Regions from separate parts of the Paraburkholderia sp. BR10923 genome, predicted to be linked through region 3. Evidence: predicted binding sites of a transcription regulator. Region 3 holds the regulator's gene; each other region holds the start of a gene.

Region 1 (5,061 bases), on a different contig from region 3:
GCGCTCGACCACGCGCGAGCGCTCGCTGGCCGGAATGCCGAGCCCGGTGTCCTCGACTTCCAGATGCACGAGCCGCGCCGGGGCGTCGTGGCGCACGCGCACGGTGATGCGGCCGCCCGCCGGCGTATACCGGATCGCGTTGTCGATCAGATTCGACAGCATTTCGCGCAGCATCACCGGATTGCCAGCGACTTCGACCGGCTCGTCGGGTGCTTCGTAGCCGAGGTCCATCTGCTTCGCGAGCGCGGCCTGCACCCATTCGCGCACCGCGCTGCGGGCGAGTTCGCCGAGTTCGACCGGCGTGAAGATCTGCCCCGACCGACGGTTCTCCGCGCGCGCGAGCGCGAGCAGCTGTGTGACGAGCCGCGCGGCGTGCTCGGAACTGGTCGCGATCTGTTCGAGCGAGCGATGCACCTCGGCCGACGCGTTCTGGCGCAGCGCAAGCTCGGCCTGCGTGCGCAGGCCGGCGAGCGGCGTTTTCATCTGATGCGCGGCGTCGGCGATGAAGCGCTTTTGCAGCTCCATGTTCTGTTCGAGGCGCGTGAGCAGATCGTTGAACGACGTGACGAGCGGCTCGATTTCCGGCGGCGCGCGGCGCGCTTCGAGCGGCGACAGATCGTCCGGCCGGCGCGCGCGGATATGCGCCTGCAGCGCATGCAGCGGTTCCAGCCCGCGCGACAGCCCGAACCACACGAGCAGGATCGCGAGCGGCAGAATCACGAACTGCGGCAGGATCACGCCCTTGATGATGTCGTTGGCGAGCTGGCTGCGCTTGTCGAGCGTTTCGGCGACCTGCACCAGCACGGGCTGCGCGCCCGGCGTCTGCGGAAACTCGACGGTCGTATACGCGACGCGGATGTCATTGCCGCGCAGCACGTCGTCGCGGAATTCGACGAGGCCCGGTGGCGGGCGGTCCTCCTCGTGCGGCAGCGGCATGTCGCGCTCGCCGGCCACCAGCTCGCCGCGCGTGCCGAGCACCTGAAAGAACACGCTGTCGACGTTGTCGGCGCGCAGGAAATCGCGCGTCGACTCGGGCAGCGACAGCTCCGCGACGCCGTTGACCGGATGGATCTGGCGCGCGAGCACATAGGCGTCGGTTTCGAGCGCGCGGTCGAACGGGCCGTTCGCGATCGACTTCGCGACCAGATAGGTGACCGCGAGGCTCATCGGCCACAGCAGCAGCAGCGGCGCGAGCATCCAGTCGAGAATCTCGCCGAACAGGGAGCGCGGACGCGCTTCGGCGGCGGCTTCGGTTTCGTCGGGCGGGGCGAACGGGTTGGCGTAGCGCGCGTCGCGCGCCTCGTCGAGGTCCGCCGCGTGCGCCGTGGCGCGATCAGCGCGTGCGGACATCGCTGGCCTCTATTTGTAGTGATGGCTCGCCGGCATCGCGGCAGACGACGGCGCGGTGGATGGTGGTGCCGCTTGTGCCGCTTGTGCCGTTTGCGGCTCGGAGCCGGCAGCGGCGGCGGGCGTGTTCGCATTCGCCGGCGGCGCCGCTTTTTCGAGGCAGTAGCCGAGCCCGCGCACGGTGATGATGCGCACGCCGCTCGGCTCGATCTTCTTGCGCAGCCGGTGCACGTAGACTTCGATCGCGTTGTTGCTGACTTCCTCGCCCCATTCGCAAAGATGGTCGACCAGCTGCTCTTTCGAGACCAGCCGGCCGATCCGTTGCAGCAGCACTTCGAGCAGACCGAGCTCGCGCGCGGACAGATCGATCACCTGGTCGTTGACATAGGCGATGCGGCCCACCTGATCGAACGACAGTGAGCCATGCCGCACGACGGTCGGGCCACCGCCGGCACCGCGCCGCGTCAGCGCGCGCACGCGGGCTTCGAGTTCGTTCAGCGCGAAGGGCTTGGCCATGTAATCGTCGGCGCCGAGGTCGAGGCCTTTGACGCGTTCGTCCACACTGTCTGCGGCGGTCAGGATCAGCACAGGCAGGTTCGAATTGCGCGCGCGCAGGCGGCGCAGCACCTCGAGCCCGGACATGCGCGGCAGGCCCAGATCGAGGATCAATAGGTCGAACGTCTGCATTGACAACGCGGTATCGGCTTCTACGCCGCTTTTGACGTGATCGACCGCATAGGCCGATTGGCGGAGTGATCGAACCAGACCGTCCGCGAGTATGCTGTCGTCTTCGGCAATCAGAATTCGCATGGTGCGCCAGCCTGGCTTTGCCGGCACCGTGGGGCTTGCCCCGGCGCGCAGCGGTCTCCGAACATTATTGTGGGTAGTGGGGGTGACGCGACAGTAAAAATGCGCGTTCGCATCATAATCGCGCTTGCCAAAACCACTGTTTTTTTATACAGTGTCTGCGTTTCGTGTGATGTCCTGCAGGCTCCGCTCAATTCGAGTGAAACCACGGGTGCACACCTGCCTCAGACGCCGTTCATCATAGCAAAGGACGATTCATGGAAGAAAGCAAGAAAGGCTCGGCTGGACTGACTGCTGAAAAGAGCAAGGCTCTCGCCGCCGCGCTCGCGCAGATCGAAAAGCAGTTCGGCAAAGGGTCGGTCATGCGGCTCGGCGCAGGTGAGGCAGTCGAAGACATCCAGGTGGTCTCCACCGGATCGCTCGGCCTCGACATCGCACTGGGCGTCGGCGGTTTGCCGCGCGGCCGCGTGGTCGAAATCTACGGTCCGGAATCGTCCGGTAAAACCACGCTGACGCTTCAGGTCATCGCCGAAATGCAGAAGCTCGGCGGCACCGCGGCGTTCATCGACGCGGAACACGCGCTGGACATTCAATACGCGGGCAAGCTCGGCGTGAACGTCGCCGACCTGCTGGTCTCGCAGCCGGACACCGGCGAGCAGGCGCTCGAAATCGCCGACGCGTTGGTGCGCTCGGGCTCGATCGACATGATCGTGATCGACTCGGTGGCGGCGCTGGTGCCGAAGGCGGAAATCGAAGGCGAAATGGGCGACTCGCTGCCGGGTCTGCAGGCGCGTCTGATGTCGCAGGCACTGCGCAAGCTGACCGGCACGATCAAGCGCACGAACTGCCTCGTGATCTTCATCAACCAGATCCGCATGAAGATCGGCGTGATGTTCGGCAACCCGGAAACCACCACGGGCGGTAATGCGCTGAAGTTCTACGCGTCGGTGCGTCTGGACATCCGCCGCATCGGTTCGATCAAGAAGAACGACGAAGTGATCGGCAACGAAACGCGCGTGAAGGTCGTCAAGAACAAGGTGTCGCCGCCGTTCCGCGAAGCGATCTTCGACATCCTGTACGGCGAGGGCATCTCGCGTCAGGGCGAAATCATCGACCTCGGCGTGCAGGCGAAGATCGTCGACAAGGCTGGCGCATGGTACAGCTACAACGGCGAGCGGATCGGTCAGGGCAAGGACAACGCGCGTGAATTCCTGCGCGAAAATCCGGACATCGCTCGCGAAATCGAAAACCGTATCCGCGAATCGCTGGGCGTCACCGCGATGGCGGACGCCGTGACTGGCGCGGGCGCTGAAGTCGCGGACGAAGAAGAGTAAGCATCACGTGATACGCAAAGGCCGGCCGCTGTCCGGTTCCGACTCTGGACGCTATCCGGACGGCCCGCGCGACACGGCGGATGGATCGCCAGATTCCGGCGATCCATTCGATCCGTTCGAATCGTTCGACGCACACGACCGCGCCTCAGGCCGCGGGCCGCAGCGTACACGGTCTGCATCCCCTGCAGCATCGTCCAGCCCGGATTTCTCCGGGCGCGATTCCCGCCCCCCCTCCGAAGTCACCTACAGCCGTTCGCGTCGCCAGGCCGACGAAGTGAAGCCGGGGCAAGCCGACCAAGACGACAGCAGAAAATCCCAACGCCCAGCCCGTTCGCTGAAAGCACGGGCGCTCGGCTATCTGTCGCGTCGCGAATATAGCCGCGCCGAACTCGCGCGCAAGCTGAAGCCCTACGTCGAGGAAACCGATTCGCTCGACACGGTGCTTGACTCGCTGGAAGCCGAAAACTGGCTATCGGACTCGCGCTTCGCGGAAAGTCTGGTTCACCGGCGCGCATCGCGGCTTGGCACGAGCCGCATTCTCGGTGAACTGAAGCAGCACGCGCTGAACCCGGCGGTCGTCGAAGAGGCGAGTGCGCAATTGCGTGCAACCGAACTCGCGCGCGCCCAGGCGGTCTGGCTCAAGAAGTTCGGCCAGCTGCCACAAACGCCCGCGGAGCGCGCGAAGCAGGCGCGCTTCCTGGCGTCGCGCGGCTTCTCCGGCGCGACGATCGGCAAGATCCTGAAGGGTATCGACGACATCTGGGACGGCGACTAGCACGTCAGCCCTGACGGCCGTCGATTGCCACGCCGTAACCCGGCGCGAGGCCGTGCGCAATCGGGGCTGTCCCAAATACCCGTTATGCTAAAATCCAGAGGTTTTCCAATCCGGCCTTTCCTTCCCGCATGTCGCTCTCCCCGCCAGTGTCCCGTCAGTTGCGCCATCGTCGCGCAATCAGAGCGGAAGCTTACGAGCGAGCCGATGGCCTGTGGGATGTGGAAGCGTGCCTGACCGACGAAAAGCCTCGCGATGTGGCGCTTCCGTCGGGAATCCGGCCCAATGGTCAGCCGATCCATGAACTCTGGCTTCGCATCACCATCGATCGCAAGCTCAACGTCGTCGACGCCGAGGCGTCGTCCGACTGGGTGCCCTATCCAGGGTTATGCCAGGCCAGCAATCCCGCCTACCGTGCCCTCATCGGGCTCAATCTGTTCCATAACTTCCGTCGCGATGCTGCCCGTTTGCTGGCCGGCACGGCCGGTTGCACGCATCTCACCGAGCTGTGCGCGATGCTGCCGACCGCCGCGATCCAGGCGTTCGCCGGCGAAGTTTGGAACACCGATGAAGGCACGCCGGGCGCGAACGCGGGTTCGGGAGACGAATCGTCTAACGGCACAGGCGAGCATTCCAACGACAAGCCGCCATTCCAGCTGGGACGCTGCCATGCGCTGCGTTTCGACGGCGAGGCGGTGAAACAGTTTTATCCGCGCTGGTATGGCCACGCACCGCGTCCGGCGGAACGCGCGGCCTCGTCGGACGACGCGGCGGCCCGCGCACGAGGCGGCGACGCGTCGG
Region 2 (5,061 bases), on a different contig from region 3:
AACATTTGCCAGAGAGATCCGGACCGCTTTGCGCTGATTGGCCGCATGGACCCGGACGGTAGCCACTACGAGGTCGTCGCGCGCGGCATCCGAAATTCGGTTGGCTTCGCGTGGCATCCGATCACCCACGAACTGTGGTTCACCGACAACGGTCGCGACTTGCTCGGCGACGACATTCCGAGCGACAAGCTCAGCCGCGCGTCACGAGTCGGCATGAACTTCGGCTTTCCGTACTGTCACGGCGGCGACACGCCCGACCCCGAGTTCGGCAAGGATCATCCGTGCAGCGACTTCACGCCGCCCGTGGTCAAGCTTGGCGCGCACGTGGCGGCGCTTGGCATGCGCTTCTACGACGGCCCGATGTTTCCGCCCGACTACCGCAACAATATCTTCATCGCCGAGCACGGCTCGTGGAACCGCAGCAAGAAGGTAGGCTACCGCGTGGTGCGCGTGATCACCGACCCTGACGGCAGCCACGCACGCCAGCAAGTCTTTGCCGAAGGCTGGCTGCAACCCGGCGAATCGGTGTGGGGCCGTCCCGCCGACGTGCTGCCGCTGCCGGACGGTTCGCTACTGATCAGCGACGATACCGCCGGCGCGATCTATCGCGTCACGTATTCGGCGCCGTAGAGCGCGGATGCATGCATGTCCGGTTGAGCGGCTGCACTGGTCTTCAGCCAGTTGCGGCGCGTACCGCCGCCCCGCTTTCAGCGCGGGCGCTCGCCCTCAACGTAATCACCCGCCCGCCGCAGGCGTAGAATGCGCATCGGCCCGCGCCCTGCGGCACACCGCTCCTTTCGACCGCCTGTCACTCTGCCCACGCGTTCATGTCCACCGTTGCCTTGACCTCCCCGCGCTTCAGATCCAAGACGCTCACCGCCGCGCTGGCGTTCCTGTTCGGCAGCCTCGGCGCCCACCGCTTCTATCTGTATGGCATCCGGGACATCTTCGGCTGGACGCATCTGCTCGGCACGCTGATCGGCATTCCCGGCGTGATGCTGCTGATCGCGACCGAGCGCGCGTCGATCCTCGGCTGGGTGCTTGCGTCGATCGGTGCGGTTTCACTGTTCGCTGCGTTTCTGGCCGCGCTCGTCTACGGGCTGCGTCCGGATCAGAAATGGGATGCGCAATTCAACGCCCACACGCAACGCAAAAGCCGCTCGGGCTGGACGGTCATTTTCGTCGTGATCTTTTCGCTGCTCATCGGTGCGTTTCTGCTGATGACCGGTCTCGCGCTCGCGTTCCAGACCTACTTCGAAAGCCAGGTCGAAGCGGCCAAAGCGATTTCGCAGTAACACCCGTCGCGGGACCAGCAGGCATTCCTGCGCGCTAGAAGAGCCTCAATTGCGGATTGTCACGCGCCGGTGCGCTCGCCTGCCCGGCGCGCGGCGACTCGATCCGGCGGAAGTGCGACATGTCGAGAATGCCGCGGTCACGCCCGCTCAGCCCCAACCGGCGCGCGGCCTTGTGAAAGCGCTGCTTGAGCAGATCCGCCCATAACCCCTCTCCCTTCATGCGGGTCGAGAACGACGAGTCGTAATCCTTGCCGCCCCGCATGTCGTGCACACGGTTCATCACGCGCTCGGCACGATCCGGGAAATGTGCGCTCAGCCAATCCTTGAACAGCGGCGCGACCTCCCACGGCAACCGCAGCACGATATAGCTCGCGTTGCTGGCGCCCGCTTCCGCGCACGCTTCGAGCACGCGCTCCATGTCCGGTTCGGTGACGAACGGGATAACCGGCGCGATGCTGACGCCGACCGGAATGCCCGCCTCGCTGAGCGTACGGATCGTGCGCAGCCGGCGCGACGGCGTGGCCGCGCGCGGTTCGAGCGTGCGCGCGATGTCGGCGTCAAGCGTGGTGATCGTGATCGCGGCCATGAATTGCCCGCGCTCCGCCATCGGCGCGAGCAGGTCGATATCGCGCTCGATCAGCGACGATTTGGTGATCGCCCCGAACGGGTGATTGCGCTCGCTGAGCACCTCGATCACCCGACGCGTAAGTCGCAAGTCGCGTTCGGCCGGCTGCCATGCGTCGGTCGCGACGCCTAGCGCGATCGGCTCGGGCACATAGGATTTCTTCGACAGTTCCCGCTCGAGCAGTTCGGGCGCGTTGATCTTCGCGTAAATGCGGCTTTCGAAATCGAGCCCCGGCGACAACCCCAGGTAACTGTGCGTGGGCCGCGCGAAGCAATAGATGCAACCGTGCTCGCAACCGCGATACGGATTCAGCGACACATTGAACGGAATGTCCGGCGACGCGTTGCGTGTGAGGATGGTTTTGGCGGGCTCCTCGAACACCTGCGTGCGCAGGAGCTTCGGCTCGCAGTCTTCGTCGGCCGCCTGCCAGCCGTCGTCGACGGCCTCGCGCTGGTCGACTTCGTAGCGGCCTTGCAGGTTCGTGACCGCACCGCGCCCCTTGCGAGGCGCCGGCGGCGCGATCGGAAATTCGGGAATGTCAGGGGTGTCGGGGTCATCCACGGCGGGCCACGCAAAGCTAGCACAAACACGAAGCGCCAAAAGAAAACGGCGCAAAACACCTGTATAAATATACAGTATTTGCGCCGTTTGTCGAGCACTTCGTGTGCCGCGAGATGCGCGACCAGTCCCGCCAGCGATCAGGCACTTTAGTCGGTCACCGCGATCGTCAGCGTCTCCTTGATTTCCTCCATCACCACATAGCTCTTCGACTGCACCGCTCCCGGCAACTGCAGCAGGATGTCGCCGAGCAACTTGCGGTAGTCGGCCATTTCGCCGATGCGCGCCTTGATCAGATAGTCGAAATCGCCCGACACGAGGTGGCACTCGAGCACCTCGGGGATCTTCTGCACCTCGCGGCGGAACTGGTCGAACATGTTGCCGCTCTTGTGATCGAGCGTGATCTCGACGAACACCAGCAGCGCCGCGCCCAGTTCTGCCGGATTCACGCGCGCGTAGTAGCCGGTGATCACGCCGTCGCGCTCCATCCGCTTGACGCGCTCGATGCAAGGTGTCACCGACAGACCGACCCGTTCCGCCAGGTCTTTCATCGCCATACGGCCGTCCTGCTGCAACAGCCGCAGGATCTTGTGATCGAGCTTATCGAGAGCCCGCACGGGATGGCGCTGGGTACGCATAGTGTTTTTGCTGAAAATGATGAAAATACGATAACAAAACCTGCTTCACTGTTAATAGTATAGCGGTTAACACTGGGCAGACGGCATTTCACCTCACGTTGCAGCTCGTTGAATCGAAGCAGATCGAATCCAGCGAAACGCGCCTTGCCCTCACTCAATTTTTGGACATCTGGAGCAGCTATGCGAGTCGTCGTTTTGGGCAGTGGCGTCGTCGGTGTAACGAGCGCGTACTACCTTGCACGCGCCGGTCACGAAGTGACCGTCATCGATCGCGAGGCCAGCCCGGCGCTCGAAACCAGCTTTGCCAACGCGGGCCAGATCTCGCCGGGCTACGCGTCGCCGTGGGCCGCGCCGGGCGTGCCGCTGAAGGCCGTCAAGTGGATGTTCCAGAAGCACGCGCCGCTCGCGATCCGCCTCGACGGCACTACGTTCCAGCTGCAATGGATGTGGCAGATGCTGCAGAACTGCACGGCGCCGCGCTATGCGGTGAACAAGGGCCGCATGGTGCGGCTCGCCGAATACAGCCGCGACTGCCTGCAGGCGCTGCGAGCCGACACCGGCATCCAGTACGAAGGCCGCACCGGTGGCACGCTGCAGGTATTTCGCACGCAGCAGCAGTTCGACGGCGCCGCGAAAGACATCGCCGTGCTGCAGGAAGCCAACGTGCCGTACGAGCTGCTGAGCGCCGACCAACTCGGCAAGGCCGAACCGGCGCTCGCCGCGGTGTCGCACAAGCTCACCGGCGGCCTGCGCCTGCCAGGCGACGAAACGGGCGACTGCCAGATGTTCACGACGCGCCTCGCGGCACTCGCCGAGCAACTGGGCGTCAAGTTCCGCTACAACACGCCGATCGACGCGCTCTCGATGGCAGGCGGCCGCATCGCCGGCGTGCAGTGCGGCGGCGAACTGGTGCGCGCGGACTCGTTCGTGGTCGCGCTCGGCTCGTACTCGACGCGCTTCCTCGACGGCATCGTGAAGATTCCGGTCTATCCGCTGAAGGGCTATTCGATCACCGCGCCGATCGTCGACGCGGCTGCCGCGCCGGTGTCGACAGTGCTCGACGAGACCTACAAGATCGCGATCACGCGCTTCGATGACCGGATTCGCGTCGGCGGCATGGCTGAGGTCGTCGGCTTCGACAAATCGCTGCGCGAGGCGCGCCGCAAGACGCTCGAGCTTTCGGTGAACGACCTGTTCCCCGGCGGCGGCGACACGTCGAAGGCGACGTTCTGGACCGGTCTGCGACCGATGACGCCGGACAGCACGCCGATCGTCGGCCGCACGCCGGTGCCGAACCTGTTCCTGAACACCGGCCACGGCACGCTCGGCTGGACGATGTCGTGCGGCTCAGGCCAACTGCTCGCCGACCTGATGTCGGGCAAGCAACCGGCGATCCGCGCGGACGATCTGTCGGTGCATCGCTATCTCGGCGAGACCGCGGGCGAACATCGGCCGGCGTATGCGTGAGTTCGAGTGCGTGCGCTGACGCGGCCCTGGCCGCAAGCGCACGCGGCAACCAACAGCAGCGGCAAAAACAAACGGCGCCTCGCGAGGCGCCGTTTGCTTTTCAATGTGCCGCCGCAATCGCGACAGGCATCAACGCACCTCAGAACTGATCTTCCGACAAAGCCAGCACGCCCTCGCCACCCTTCGCGCTGACGATCGCCACTTCGAGCGCCGCCGCCTGTGGCAGCACATGCTCGGCGTAAAACCGCGCGGTCGCAATCTTCGCGTCATAAAACGCGGGATTCTCGTCGCGCCTCGCCGCCGCGGCAAGCTGCGCACGCGCCATCTGCCAGCCGCCCAACACGATGCCCGCGAGCTTCAGATAGGGTACGCTGCCCGCGAACACCGCATTTGGATCGCCCTTCGCATTCGCGACGACGAAATCGACGACCGCGCCAAGCGCCCGCTGACCCTCAGCGAGTTGCGTCCGCATCGACGC
Region 3 (5,061 bases):
CCAAGCAGCCCGAAGCATTCGCCGGTGTTCACATGAAACGACAATCCGTCGACGACTGTTTTTTCGCCATAGTTTTTCCTGACCTGATGGAATTCGATGGGGGCTGCGGGCATGACTCGAGCGAGGCTCCGGAAGAAGACATAACGTACGCGCAAGACACACAACATACCTGCGACGCACGCATTGCGCACAGGCCGCTTATTCTAGGGTATCGGCCACTGACGCGAGCGGGTGTCCGGGAACGCGTAATGCATGGGGATGCGATGCGTTCGCATACGAACTTTTGCGGTGCCGCAAACGTGTGCGAACACTGCTCCAGGTGGCCCAACGCTTGTGCAGACGGCTTCAGCACGCACCGACTATGCACTTAGCGTTTTCCATCCCTTGCAAGCCGAATTGCGGCGCACCATGATTGATTCAGACCGCGCTTTCCGCGCGAATGGGAGAAGACAGATGGCGAGCTACCAGAAAATCCTGTTGTGCTACGACGGCTCGCGCGAAGGCCGCAAAGCCCTGCGTTGCGGCGCCGATCTGGCGTTGGACCTGAAGGCGGAAACGCATCTGCTGTCGGTAGTAGACATGCGTTCCAGCATCGCGCAAAGCGCGGGCTTATTGACCGATGTGGCCTGCGGAAGCTTCGAAAAAACGGCCCGCGAAATTCTGCAGGAGGGCGTGAACTGGCTGACCGAGCGAGGCGTGAACGCGCAGGGGCATTTCGCATTCGGTCATCCGATCGACGAGATCGCCAATCTTGCCAACGAGTTGCACGTCGACCTCGTGGTGGTGGGACATCGCTGCCGGACCGGTTTGTCGAGGTGGTGGATGGGGGCGGGCAACACGCCGCTGCTCGACCGCGTGTCGTGCAGCATTCTGGTGGCGTGCTCGTCCGCGCAGGAGCAGCAGCAGGCGGCCGCGGCGTAATACGAACAAACCTGACACGCGGCTGGCTCCAATGGCCAGCCCGCGCATCTCTTCAGTTCACGGCTTGAACCTCACTCGTTCAGATTGATCGCCGCGAGCTTCCACGTGACCAGCCCTTCGCGACGGAAGATAGCCGAATAGTTCGCGTTGCCTTCGCCGCGCCGGTACGTGACCACAAACTCGTTGAGACTCCGATAGCCGGCCGTGCTTTGGCGCCCGGGCGGCGGCGCGCTTGCGTGCGTGGTGGTGTCGCCCGCGGCCGATGCGGCCGGCGCTTCTCCGCCCGCGGCTGGCGGTGCTGACGGTTGCTCGCCCGGTGTGCCGCGCGGCGGCATGCCGTTCAGCAGTGCCGCGACGCCGTCGGGTGTCGCATAGGCATCGACGAGCGGGCCGATCAGTGTCACGCCGATCACCGCGCCGATCGTGGCCATCTTGTTCCCGGCATCCGCTTCGAGCCGGTGCGTCAGCATGGCGCCCACCTGCTGCTTCAGGCTATCGCGCAGCGCGGGGAAGTCGACGTACTGATTGACGGTTTGCACGTCACGCGCGTCTGCCGCGCGTTTGAGATTGTTCACCGCGAGATACGGTGACGCGTAAATAAAGCCCAGCGCGGCAATCACGATCACCACGATCAGCGTGATCAGCAGCGGCCGGGTGGCGCTGCCCTGTGTTCGTTTCGGAATTGTCATCGAATGGGACTCCACGTCAGTGATGATCTAACGTCGACCACGGCGAGGTCGAAACGATCCCATCCCACGCGAATCTCTGAACATCCGAAGTGCTTATTGCATGCGTGCTCAGAATTCGCTCAGGCTTCGAACACCGCGCCGTGCACGTTGGCTTCGTCGGCTATGCAACGATCGATCATACGGCATACGGCGTCGACGGTGCCGACCATGATCAGTCGCGACGGTCCATGATAGACCCGCACCGGAGCGCGGCGCGCGGGCTCCGCGACATTCAGCGCCGAATTCAGCGATACGCGCGCAAACGCCGGCAACGACGACGGCAGACCGCAAGCTTCGGCAGGCACGTCGAACAGCGACGGCGTGCGCGCCGCGGGCGCGTCGATCGGCGCGCAAGGCGTGAGCTTGCGCAGATGGCGCAGACGGCCGAACTGGCGAAAAGGCAGCAGGCGGGCAAGGCGTTCCATGAGTCTCTCCAGACGATGCGGCTTGAATGCGCGGCGTAATGCGGGCGTTAATGCGGGCGTTAATGCGGCTTGGTTCGGACAAACCGGCGCGAGCGTTCCGGCAACAAAGATCAGAACTCGCTGGGGCGAATCAGCCCGACCGCGATCCCTTCGAGCGCGAAATCCGCGCTGCCGGTTTCCACGAAGATGTTGTCGTAGTCGGGGTTTTCGGCGATCAGTTCGATGCCGTTCGGCCGGCGCTTCAGACGCTTGACCGTCACGTCGTCGCCAAGCCGCGCAATGATGATCTGGCCGTCTTTCGCTTCGCTGCGCTTTTGCACCGCGAGCAGGTCGCCGTCGAGAATGCCGGCGTCGCGCATCGACAGGCCGCGCACCTTCAGCAGGTAGTCGGGCTTGCTCGAGAACAGTGCCGGGTCGCACGCGTAGTGCTGCGAGATATGTTCCTGCGCGAGGATCGGGCTACCCGCCGCGACCCGGCCGATCAGCGGCAGTGACAACTGCATCAGGCCCGCATGCGGCAGCGTGAACTGGTGCGGCGCATCCTCCTGCCCGGACAGCAGGCGGATGCCGCGCGACGCGCCGGCCGCGAGTTCGATCACGCCCTTGCGCGCCAGCGCGCGCAGATGCTCTTCCGCGGAATTGGCCGAGCTGAAACCGAGTTCGGCGGCAATTTCCGCGCGAGTGGGCGGAAAGCCGGTGCGTTCGATCGCGCGGCGGATCAGATCGAAAACCTGCTGCTGTCGTGCGGTGAGTTTGGTCATGGCCACTGTATGTATGAACAGGTGACTGTATTTTTATACAGTATTCGGCGCATTTCAAGCTTTACTTTAAGTTCGACGCAAGGGGCGCGCTGGGGCGTCGTTTATCGGCGACATGGCGACGATTTCGGCGTCTGAACAGCCGGCGCCTCTGCCGTTACCACTTTTGGGCATTAAAAAATGAAGAAACATTATTTTTAATGATGAAAGCCCTTCGATAGACTGGCTTCCGGGTTAGCGCTCATGTGCACATGACCGCGACGCAAAACAACACCAGACGCTTATCAGCGGACCATCACGCGGAGAGAAACTGAAATGAACCATCGGCATACGGGGCTCGCGGCTCGAACCAGAAAACTGATCACGGCGCTTGTCGTCGGCGCGGCGGGTACGCTCGGCATGGTGGGCGCAAGCGGCGTCGCGAACGCCGACACCACGCTGCTGAACGTGTCCTACGATCCGACGCGCGAGCTGTATCAGGACATCAATCAGGCATTCGGCAAAGAATGGAAGGCCAAGACCGGCGAAGCCGTCACCTTCAAGCAGTCGCACGGCGGCTCGGGCGCGCAGGCTCGCTCGGTGCTCGACGGTCTGCAGGCCGACGTCGTGACGCTCGCGCTCGCTTACGACATCGACGCCATCGCGAACAAGGGGCTCGTCGACAAGAACTGGCAGAAGCGTCTGCCGGACAACGCCTCGCCGTACACGTCGACGATCGTGTTTCTGGTGCGCAAGGGCAACCCGAAGCACATCAAGGATTGGGACGATCTGGTGAAGCCGGGCGTGTCGATCGTGACGCCGAATCCGAAGACCTCCGGCGGCGCGCGCTGGAACTACCTGGCCGCGTGGGCGTACGCCGAGCATCAGCCGGGCGGCAACGACCAGAAGGCCAAGGAGTTCGTCGGCAAGCTGTACAAGAACGCCGGCGTGCTCGATTCGGGCGCGCGCGGCGCGACCACCAGCTTCGTGCAGCGCGGTATCGGCGATGTGCTGATCGCGTGGGAAAACGAGGCGTTTCTGTCGGTGAAGGAGTTCGGTCCGGACAAGTTCGAGATCGTGGTGCCGACGGTGAGCATCCTGGCCGAGCCGCCGGTCGCGGTGGTCGACAAGGTCGTCGACAAACACGGCACGCGCAAGCTGGCCGACGCGTATCTGAACTTTCTGTATAGCGAGGAAGGGCAGGAGATCGCCGCGCGCAATTTCTATCGTCCGCGTTCGAACAAGGTGCCGGCCGACCTGACCGCGAAGTTTCCGAAGCTGAAGCTGTACACGATCGACGATTCGTTCGGCGGCTGGACCAACGCGCAGAAGACCCATTTCGCGGACGGCGGCGTATTCGATTCGATTTATCAGCCGCAGTAACAAGCATCGCCTGAAGCACGGGCACAGGCAACAAGGGCGCGCCCAATGGGCGCGCTTTCGGCTAACCGGGACCCGCTGGCCAGCAGGGCGGTAGTACCGCAACACCGCAACACCGCAACACGAACAACCGCGCGAGCATCAACCATGAACGAGTATCCAGCATGACCACGTTGACCTTCCGCAAGCCGAGCGCATTGCCCGGCTTTGGCCTGACACTCGGCATCACGGTGGCTTATTTGAGCCTCGTGGTGCTGATTCCATTGGCGGCGACCTTTCTGAAAACCGCGACGCTCGACTGGGACCAGTTCGTGCGTGCGGTGGCGTCGCCGCGCGTGCTCGCGTCGTATCGGCTGACGTTCTTCTCGGCGCTCGGCGGCGCGCTGATCAACGCGGTGTTCGGCTTTCTCGTCGCGTGGGTGCTGGTGCGCTACACGTTTCCGTTCAAGCGCATCGTCGATGCGGTCGTCGATCTGCCGTTCGCGCTGCCCACCTCGGTCGCGGGCATTTCGCTCGCGGCCGTGTATGCGGGTAACGGCTGGATCGGCCAGTTCCTCGCGCCGCTCGGCATCAAGATCGCGTTCACGCCGGTCGGTGTGCTAGTCGCGCTGACGTTCATCGGCCTGCCGTTCGTCGTGCGCACGGTGCAGCCGGTGCTCGAGGAGTTCGAGCGCGAGCAGGAAGAGGCGGCCGCGTGCCTCGGCGCGTCGCGCTGGCTCACGTTTCGCCGCGTCGTGCTGCCGGCCGTGTTCCCGGCGCTCTTGACCGGCTTCGCGCTCGCCTTCGCGCGCGCGCTCGGCGAATACGGCTCGGTGATCTTCATCGCCGGCAATGTGCCGATGAAGTCGGAGATCACGTCGCTCCTGATCA

What was found. Region 3 encodes LexA, which represses DNA repair genes until DNA is damaged. Its sites were predicted from a motif close to ACTGTATNNNNATACAGT; they were not measured.
Region 1: a site for LexA is predicted at 2,293-2,310, ahead of recA (recombinase RecA). Genes of this name have one in related genera too.
Region 2: a site for LexA is predicted at 2,540-2,557, ahead of AB3X94_RS00030 (PA0069 family radical SAM protein). Genes of this name have one in related genera too.

The regions. Positions count from the first base shown of each region.
Region 1 covers NZ_JBFPKO010000015.1:184,266-189,326, forward strand. The annotation lists gene AB3X94_RS25850 (sensor histidine kinase) at 1-1,350, opposite strand, end outside; gene AB3X94_RS25855 (response regulator transcription factor) at 1,360-2,157, opposite strand; gene recA (recombinase RecA) at 2,412-3,488, shown strand; gene recX (recombination regulator RecX) at 3,496-4,263, shown strand; gene AB3X94_RS25870 (DUF2889 domain-containing protein) at 4,392-5,061, shown strand, end outside.
Region 2 covers NZ_JBFPKO010000001.1:2,618-7,678, reverse strand. The annotation lists gene AB3X94_RS00040 (sorbosone dehydrogenase family protein) at 1-630, shown strand, start outside; gene AB3X94_RS00035 (NINE protein) at 828-1,295, shown strand; gene AB3X94_RS00030 (PA0069 family radical SAM protein) at 1,330-2,481, opposite strand; gene AB3X94_RS00025 (Lrp/AsnC ligand binding domain-containing protein) at 2,628-3,116, opposite strand; gene AB3X94_RS00020 (D-amino acid dehydrogenase) at 3,297-4,583, shown strand; gene AB3X94_RS00015 (acyl-CoA dehydrogenase) at 4,723-5,061, opposite strand, start outside.
Region 3 covers NZ_JBFPKO010000008.1:160,850-165,910, reverse strand. The annotation lists gene nodI (nodulation factor ABC transporter ATP-binding protein NodI) at 1-113, opposite strand, end outside; gene AB3X94_RS17185 (universal stress protein) at 454-921, shown strand; gene AB3X94_RS17180 (DUF2939 domain-containing protein) at 993-1,610, opposite strand; gene AB3X94_RS17175 (hypothetical protein) at 1,730-2,074, opposite strand; gene lexA (transcriptional repressor LexA) at 2,185-2,835, opposite strand; gene AB3X94_RS17165 (sulfate ABC transporter substrate-binding protein) at 3,148-4,194, shown strand; gene cysT (sulfate ABC transporter permease subunit CysT) at 4,356-5,061, shown strand, end outside.